One region of the Pantoea sp. S18 genome, then DNA from elsewhere that is predicted to be linked to it. Evidence: riboswitches for the same ligand, from Rfam matches in the RefSeq annotation. Region 1 holds a riboswitch; the other holds the start of a gene.
The links. Region 1 has a riboswitch for thiamine pyrophosphate ahead of VIJ98_RS20540 (long-chain fatty acid--CoA ligase). Riboswitches for the same ligand answer to the same signal wherever they lie in the genome.
Positions count from the first base shown of each region.

Region 2: it holds a riboswitch for thiamine pyrophosphate, as region 1 does, so the genes downstream of both, thiB (thiamine ABC transporter substrate binding subunit) here and VIJ98_RS20540 (long-chain fatty acid--CoA ligase) in region 1, are expected to answer to the same signal.

Region 1 covers NZ_CP142689.1:117,760-122,314, reverse strand. Annotated here, with positions in the region: gene VIJ98_RS20545 (acyl-CoA reductase) at 1-1,422, opposite strand, end outside; gene VIJ98_RS20540 (long-chain fatty acid--CoA ligase) at 1,419-2,501, opposite strand; TPP riboswitch at 2,603-2,730, opposite strand; gene VIJ98_RS20535 (DksA/TraR family C4-type zinc finger protein) at 2,843-3,109, shown strand; gene VIJ98_RS20530 (NYN domain-containing protein) at 3,446-4,135, shown strand; gene ddpX (D-alanyl-D-alanine dipeptidase) at 4,154-4,555, opposite strand, start outside.
Region 2 covers NZ_CP142688.1:733,629-738,183, reverse strand. Annotated here, with positions in the region: gene VIJ98_RS03305 (MFS transporter) at 1-382, opposite strand, end outside; gene sgrR (HTH-type transcriptional regulator SgrR) at 637-2,298, shown strand; TPP riboswitch at 2,334-2,429, shown strand; gene thiB (thiamine ABC transporter substrate binding subunit) at 2,476-3,462, shown strand; gene thiP (thiamine/thiamine pyrophosphate ABC transporter permease ThiP) at 3,462-4,555, shown strand, end outside.

The sequences.
Region 1 (4,555 bases):
GGCTGCAGCTTCTGCGCCCTGCTCGATCTCCGTGATGGTCACCAGATCGAGCAAACTAAAACGCCCGTCGTGATGCCAGCCCGCTTCCGGCGAGGTCATGTTGCCGAACGCTGCGATGCGGGTGACGCCCACTTGTCCGAGCAAAGCAGAGATGCGGAACAACTCATTCGGCGCGGCCGCCACGCCTGCGGTTTGCAGGAAATGCCGCTGCTGCGCCACCAAATCGACCACTTCCTCCAGCACATCCACGGACACCACTTTCAAGGTGCGGCCCAGCGCAGCAGGCGATAAAGGTTCTGCATGATCAACACTCACCACCGCCCAACGGTCTGACGCCTCGCCGTAAAGCGTACGATCGCCGCCCAGCGCACGTATCTCCTCGCCATTACGCCACGCGGCAATGCTGTTCATCTCATCATTAGCCAGCGGACGGCGCGGATGTTTGTACGCCAGCGCAGCGAGTTCATGGGCGATATAGCTGGCGAACTCATCCGGCGACACCTTGCCGCCGCGCTCGACAAATAGCATTTGTGGCGAGTAGCAGCCTGCCTGATCGTAACGCATCACGTCATACGCCACGCGGCGAGCCAGTTCCGCGCCCTGCCGAGCATTCAGCGCCGAACGCGCCACCATTCCGAAACTGATTTTGTGGCCGTGCGGCAGAAAGCGCGTGGTAACCGGCAAACGCTGTTGAATGGCCGCCAGCGTTGGGTTTCCGCCATAAGCCACCAGCGTATCGGGCTGGTGCAGCCATGTTGACTCGGTTTGCGCATCGCCGCCTTTCCACCACACCACCGCGATGCACTCGCCGAGTTTTGGATCGATTTCCGCCAGCAACTGCGCGAACCAGCTTGCCATCAGCGGCTCATTACCCGGCAGTTTGCCGATGGTGCCCGCCTTGACCAGCAGACCACAGATCAAACTCCACAGCGGCAAACCCGGCACGTTGCCCGCCCAGATATGCATCAACAGTTGCGGGCCAAACGCGCGCGCGAAGCCGCCTTTAGGGCGCGGCTGGAAATCGTCGAGCATCTGCGGATCGGCGAAATCCTCCGCCAGAAAGCGCTTCAGCTGCGGCTGACGAAAGGTTTTCAGGTAGCCGGTGAGGCCAAGCCGCACCATGTCGGCGTCGTAACCGGTGACGATAGGCAGCATCTTTTCGGCTTTGATGCGCAGTGGATGATGGCGATCGAGCAGTCGCGCTACCGCTTCATCAATGATGGCGATGATCTGCGCCACGCTTAGCTGATGAAGATAAGCGCGGGCGTTGGTGCGAATGCGCGCCGCGAGCGCCGTGATCTGCTGGTCATTAAGTTGCGGAACGCTAACATCAAGGAGCTCGCCGTGATGATTGAAGCTCAGCGTGTGCCACTGCACTTCGTCAGCGGAAAGGCCCGGCAAATGTCCGGCAACTTCTTTCACAGCGGTGCCTGCGCGCTGGCGAGAAACGCTTCCATGGTCAGCGAACAGCCTTTGGCATCAGCACCGGTCGCGCGTCCCAGCAGATGGAATCCGCCGGGCACCATCACGCCCGCGTCTTCGGTTAACAAGGCAGAAACCGAGTTGAAATGTGCCAGATCATGATGCACCAGCACGCCAACCTCGCCGTCCGGCACATCATCGCCGGTAAGCGGATTGACCACGCGCGTGCGGATCCAGTGCGGCCCGGATTTCACTGGCGGGCAGCGCTCATTGCCCGCATCGTAAAACTGCGTGCTGATTTCCGTCATGCCGTACATGTTGATGCAGTGTGAGCGCGGGATGCCGAAGGCGTGAGAGAGCGAAGCGTAGAATTCCTCTGCGCCAATCTCGCGCGACTGGCCTTTAAAACCGCCGGTATCGAGAATGCGACTGCCGGCAGGCAGCGCGAAGCGGCGTTGCTGGCGCTGCATTTCATCCAGCAGAGGCACGAAGCTGTAGCTGGCACCCAGCAGCGCATAAGGTTCACCGCTGGCTTCGGCCTGCTCGAGCGCACTAAACAGGCGATCGATATCGAGGCCATGCTCGCCCACCATTACTTCGCTGTCTGGCGTGCCACACTCCTGCATCGCCAAATCGAGATAGGTCGCCAGCGACGAGTTCGGCATCGCCACGGTATCCGGGAACAAAATGCCCATGCGGATGCGTTCGCTGCCCGCCATAAAGCGACGGCGGAAGTTGAGTAGCATCGATTTCTTCCACACTTCCAGCGTCGGATGGTAGCTGCACCCTTTTACCGTGCCGGTGGTGCCACTGGTCATGAAGATCTCGGCAATCTGGTCGATGGGACGGCAGCTGAGCGTCAGATCTTTGAAGGCGTTAATCGGGATGGCGGGAATGTTGCGCCAGCTTTTCACCGTCAGCGGCGTGCGTCCGCGCTGGATGGCGAAGCGGCGATAAGGTTGGTTGTGTGCGAACTGATAAGCGAAGATTTCGAGGGCCAGCTGGTTGAAATCGTCGTCTGAGGCCTCTTCATGCTGCAGGAATATCAGCAGAGCCTGGATGATGTGTGTTTCGTTCATGTACGTCGCCACCTTTGCGATTGCGCAGAAACTCTCAAGCACCGCCTGAAGAGCGCGAACTGTCCGCTACAAAGCACAAAGAGGGAATCAGGGCGCAATATCGCCCTGCGGTTCCGCATCCCTACGCCGGTATTAGCCGGATCAGGTTCGGAGGGTCACTACGTTGCCAACGCATACACGTCAGCCGGTAGAATCTCAGCCCCTTAACAGAGCACCCCTTGGAACAAGCCGCAGTCTAGGATGGCGCGCGATGATGTGTCAACCTTGTTAAATTCTGGCTTGTCCGGCATTCATCACGCCATGTCTTATACTTTGGGCATTAGTATTTGTGGAGGTGAAGTATGGCTGGCGGTTGGTCAGAAGACGGTGCAGTGCACAAACAAATTGATGCCACGGTCGATGACGCGGTGGCCCGCGCGCGCGAGAATCTCGGCCACGGTGAAAGTGCCGAGTTTTGCGACGAGTGCGGCGAACCGATCCCGGAAGCGCGTCGCGCGGCATTAGCTGGCGTGCGTTACTGCGTGAATTGCCAGAGCAAGATCGATAAAAAACAGGCGGCGATCAGCGGTTATAACCGCCGTGGAAGTAAAGATAGTCAGTTGCGGTAGTTATTTAGATTAATAATTCAGGTTACTGGATATTTTAAAATATCATTTGCACTCGTTACTTTTTATTAGAATTACCATTAATCTGAAGCAAGACCATTCGCATATCTCCCGATTATTCAAAGTTAAATACTGCAGCACTATTACTGGAACCGAAAGTAGCGCCTAAATTTATAATATTCATGGCTTAGATTTCCCCTTGAGCAACTTGAGTTTAGCCAGTAATGCTGATAAGTTAGCCACACAACTCAACCCTGTACGCAGCGATTCAGTTCGCTGGCCGTTAGGGTGAAAAAACCGGCTTAGGCCGGTTTTTTCGTATCTTAAGGAAGGATAAGAGTGCGTACTGCAATATTTATTGATGGATACAATGTATTTTATGGACTCCTTGCAGGTACGCCTTATAAATGGCTCAACTTGTCATTGCTGCTGTCGCATATATGCCGGGTACAGGATCCGGCTGCCATAATTGAAACAGTAAATTATTATACCGCCTCGGTTATTCCCCACCTCGCCACACGCGGCATTGAATCCCGACACGCTCAGGATACTTATATTCGCGCGCTGAAAACGACCGGAATAAATATCTTCACCGGACGTCATCGACTTGAGCACACTCGGGCTCCACGTTTTATCAGTAAAAACGTGCCAGCATCACGTCTGGATAAGGTAGATATCTGGGAGCTGGAAGAAAAAGAAACCGACGTGAATATTGCCATCAGTATGTATCGCTTGTTTGCTAAACAGCAGAAGTTGCCAATAGAAGAGAGGATCGCGCAGCTGGTATTAGTATCGGCTGACACCGACATGACGCCAGCACTCAAGGCTATTCGCGAAGATTATCCCGAAGTTCGCATCGGGATAATTTTGCCGCACCGCCAAGGCAACGTACGTGGTGTTCCGGGTTCACTGCAAAATCATAGTCACTGGATACGCAGAACGATCACCAATGAAGAGCTTGATGCATGCCAGTTTCCTGTTCGGGTTGCGACGCATAAAAAACCTGCGGTGAAACCCGAATATTGGTAGGCATGACAACCACACCATTCAACGCACAACGCAGCCAAACTGCTCATCAAGTAATGAATAGCTTTTCGCATTAGGCAGCTCAAAGTGCCACCATTCGGTTGGCATGGCGACAAAACCGCCGCCAAACATAATTGCGTTCAGTAGCAGGCGATTACGTTGTGCTTCGGCGGGGACATTCGGATGATAGGGATGCGATTCCACTTCCATCGCATCAAAGGCGGTGCCCATATCCAGCGGCTGGCCTTGTGCATCAAGTAACGTCAAATCAATCGCCACACCGCGACTGTGATTCGAACCCTGCGCGGGCGGCACCACATAATCTTTATCCGGACAGGCATCCCACAAGTGCCACTGCGCTTGCTGCGGCCGATAGGCATCGAGTACCAACAAACTGAATCCCGCCAGCCGGGCAATCTCAAT
Region 2 (4,555 bases), on a different replicon from region 1:
CGAGCGCAAACACCTGCGGAATCGACACGCTGGCCAGCGCCGACAAAAACACGCCCAGCGTCACCAGCGTTAAATAGTGGCGATTAAAGGCAAACAGCAGCGCATTCAGCGTCGCCATCAGGCAGCAAAACAGAATCAGGTTGCGGCGATCGCCCTGGTTATCGGAGCGTTTCGCCATCAGCAGGCTAATCACAATCCCGGCGATCGCATTGATGGTAAAGAACAAGCCGACCCAGAACGGACTTACCTGCACTTCACGCGTCAGAAACAGGCTCAGCGTCGGCGCCTGCAGCGCACCAGCCACGCCGGTCATAAACGACACTGCCATAAATGAGAGATAGACCGGATTGATGCGACGTTGACGCGTTAACAGCGATTTCATGCAGAAATCCCTTTGCGAATAAAAAAGGTAGAGAAATGAGGGTAGAAGATTCTACAGCAAAACGAAAAAAGCCAGCAGATAAAGCGCTGCTGGCGGTGAAAATGCACCCTACTCAGAAAGAGGTTCCACGTCGGCGGAACCGCTGGCAGAGCGCCATTCATTGCTGAATGCCTCCCGCTCTTCCATTGCCGGGCAGTATGCCTCTAATATGAGGCAGGAAAAACTGAGCGATTCTGACAAGGAGTTCCCCTTTTATGTCCTCATCACGTTTGCAGCAGCAATTCATCCGCTTATGGCAAAGCTGTCAGGGGCAGGATCAGGAAACCACGCTCAACGAGCTGGCCGATCTGCTGCACTGCTCGCGCCGGCATATGCGTAACCTGCTTAACGCCATGCAGAGTGAAGGCTGGCTGATTTGGCAGGCGGAAGCGGGGCGCGGCAAGCGCTCGATGCTGAGTTTCTGCTATACCGGCCTGGCGCTTCAGCAGCAGCGTGCTGAGGATCTACTTGAGCAGGATCGCATCGAACAGTTAGTGCAACTGGTTGGCGATAAAAATCAGGTGCGCCAGATGATCGCGGCACATTTAGGCCGCAGCTTCCGTCAGGGTAAACACATTCTGCGCGTGCTCTATTACCGTCCGCTGCCCAATCTGCTGCCAGGTTCGCCGCTGCGCCGCTCAGAAACCCATCTGGCGCGACAAATTTTCAACGGCCTGATGCGCATAAATGAGGAAAAGGGGGAAATCGAACCCGATATCGCCCATCACTGGCAGCAAACCTCGCCGCTGCAGTGGCGCTTCTTCCTGCGCCCGGCGATCCGTTTTCATCATGGTCGTGAACTGGAAATGGAGGATGTGATTGCTTCGCTGGAACGCGTGCGCAGCCAGCCGCTGTTTTCTCACATCAGTAAACTGGATTCGCCCGCGCCCTGGACGCTGGATATCCATCTGAGCCAGCCGGATGATTGGTTGCCGTGGCTGCTGGCCAGCGTCAGCGCGATGATTCTGCCGCGCGAATGGCCAACGCTGCGTCAGTTTGCCCGCCAGCCGATTGGCACCGGCCCGTACAGCGTGGTGCGCAATCAGCAAACGCAGCTGAAGATCGCCGCTTTCGATGATTACTTTGGCTATCGCGCGCTGATTGACGATGTGTCAATTTGGGTGCTGCCGGAGATCAGCGATGAACTGGTGTACGCCGGAGTCAAACTGCAAGGCGAAACCGCCGATGAAAAATCGGAAGAGAGCCGTCTGGAAGAAGGCTGCTACTTCTTGCTTTACGATCAGCGCTCCGCATTGGGCCGCGATGCGCATTTCCGCCGTTGGGTGAGTTATCTGTTTAATCCGATCGCCTTATTGAATCATGCTGGCGTCGGCTATCAGCGTTACTGGTTCCCCGCTTATGGCTTGCTGCCACGCTGGCACCATCGCCGCGATCTCACGCCCGCCGACAAGCCAGCAGGTTTAACCCAACTGACGCTGAGCTGGTACAGCCATCACGTTGAGCATGAAGGTATCGCCAACGCGCTGCGACCGCTGCTGGCGCAGCAAGGTGTTGAGCTGATCACCCGCGTTGTGAGCTACGAAGAGTGGTTCGAGGGCGAAGGTGAAAGTGACATCTGGCTCGGCAGCGTCAACTTTACCTTGCCGCTCGAGTACGCGCTGTTCGCCCAACTGTTTGAGCTGCCGTTGATGCATCACTGCATCCCCATTGACTGGCAAGCCGATGCCGCACTCTGGCGGCAGAAGGATTTACCGTTGGCGGAATGGAGCAAACAGCTGATCGACAGCGATTATCTGCATCCGCTGTTCCATCACTGGCTGCTGCTGGAAGGACAGCGCAGTATGCGCGGCGTGCGCCTCAATACGCTCGGCTGGTTTGACTTCAAATCAGCCTGGTTTGCGCCGCCGGAGCTGTGATCCTTTCGCGCTGTCATATAAATGTCTAGAATGAGCCGTTCTCAACGGGGTGCCTTGAAATCAGGGCTGAGAGAAACCCGTCGAACCTGATCCGGCTAATACCGGCGTAGGGATTTGAGATGCCTCACTCCTCAGATCCTTTGCGACTCAACTTATCTTCTCCTCAAGGAGCGCAAAGTGTTAAACAAAGTTCTGCCTGTGTTGCTGCTGGTTGCTGCACCGGCTTTCGCTGCCAAACCGGTTCTCACCGTTTACACCTACGATTCGTTCTCTGCCGATTGGGGCCCCGGTCCAGCGGTAAAAAAAGCCTTTGAAGCGCAGTGCGGCTGCGAACTGAAGTACGTAGCGCTGGAAGATGGCGTATCGCTGCTCAATCGTGTGCGCATGGAAGGCAAAAACAGCAAAGCTGATGTGGTGCTGGGGCTGGATAACAATCTGGTGCAGGCGGCGGAGAAAACCGGGCTGTTTGCCAAAAGTAGCGTTGATACCAAAGCATTATCGTTGCCAGATGGCTGGCACAACGACACCTTCATCCCGTTCGATTATGGCTACTTCGCCTTCGTCTACGATAAAAACAAACTGAAGAATCCGCCGAAAAGCCTGAAAGAACTGGTCGAAAGCCCGGAAAAATGGCGCGTGATTTATGAAGATCCGCGCACCAGCACGCCGGGCCTTGGCCTGCTGCTGTGGATGCAGAAAGTCTATGGCGATAACGCGCCTGAGGCGTGGCAGAAGCTGGCACAAAAAACCGTTACCGTCACCAAAGGCTGGAGCGAAGCTTACGGCCTGTTCCTGAAGGGCGAAGGCGATCTGGTGTTGAGCTACACCACTTCTCCGGCTTATCACATTATCGAAGAGAAGAAAGAGAACTACGCCGCTGCCGAATTTAGCGAAGGCCACTATTTGCAGGTGGAAGTTGCCGCGCAGCTCGCCAGCAGCAAACAGCCCAAGCTGGCGCAGCAGTTCATGCAGTTTATGGTTTCTCCGGCTTTCCAGCAGACCATTCCCACCGGCAACTGGATGTATCCGGTGATCAAAAGCGATCTACCAGCCGGTTATCAAACGCTGCAGGTACCCGCCAAGGCGTTGCAATACACGCCAGCCGAAGTGGCCGACCATCGCGCCGCGTGGATCAGCGCATGGCAAAGCGCCGTTAGCCGTTAATGCCCGGCTGGTTAATTCCCGGTAGCGCCATCGCGCTGTTGCTGTGCGCGGTGGCGCTGCTGGCGTTTGGCGCATTGGTGATGGTTGCGCCGGCCACCGACTGGCGTGCGCTGCTCAACGACAGTTATCTGCATCATGTGCTGCTGTTCTCGTTTGAGCAGGCGCTGCTGTCGGCGTTGCTCTCGGTGCTGCCCGCAATCTTGCTGGCCCGCGCGCTCTATCGCCGCCGTTTTCCCGGTCGCAACCTGTTGCTGCGCCTGTGCGCCATGACGCTGGTGCTGCCGGTGCTGGTGGCGGTGTTTGGCTTGCTCAGCGTGTATGGTCGCAGCGGCTGGCTGGCACAACTGTGCGCGGCCATTGGCTTTGACTACCACTTTTCACCGTATGGCCTGCAGGGCATTCTGCTGGCGCACGTCTTTTTTAACCTGCCGCTGGCGACGCGCCTGCTGTTACAGGCGCTGGAGAGCATTCCCGGCGAGCAGCGGCAAGTCGCCGCCCAGCTAGGCCTGCGCGGCTGGAATCTGTTTCGCTGGCTGGAATGGCCATGGCTGCGCCGTCAGATTCTGCCGACGGCGGCGCTGATCTTTATGCTCTGTTTCGCCAGCTTCGCCACGGTGCTGGCGCTGGGCGGCGGACCGCAGGCCACCACGCTGGAACTGGCGATCTATCAGGCGCTGAATTTCGACTACGATCCGGGCCGCGCGGCGCTGCTGGCGCTGTTACAGCTCGGTTGCTGTTTGCTGCTGGTATTGCTGAGCCAGCGCTTTAGCAAAGCCATTCCCACCGGCAGCCAGAGCATTCGCGGCTGGCGCGATCCGCAGGATTCATGGCAGGCGCGCATCAGCGATACGTTGTTGATTAGTCTGGCGCTGCTGCTGCTGTTACCGCCTCTGGCGGCGGTAATCGTCGATGGTTTGCGCGGCGGCGTCGCCGGTGCACTGCAACAAGCGGCGCTGTGGCAAGCCACCTTTACCTCGCTACGCATCGCCGTGGGAGCCGGCGTGCTCTGCGTGGTGCTGACCATGATGCTGTTGTGGAGCAGCCGCGAGCTGCGTCAGCGCCAAAAAGTAATCGCCGCGCAGGCGATGGAGAT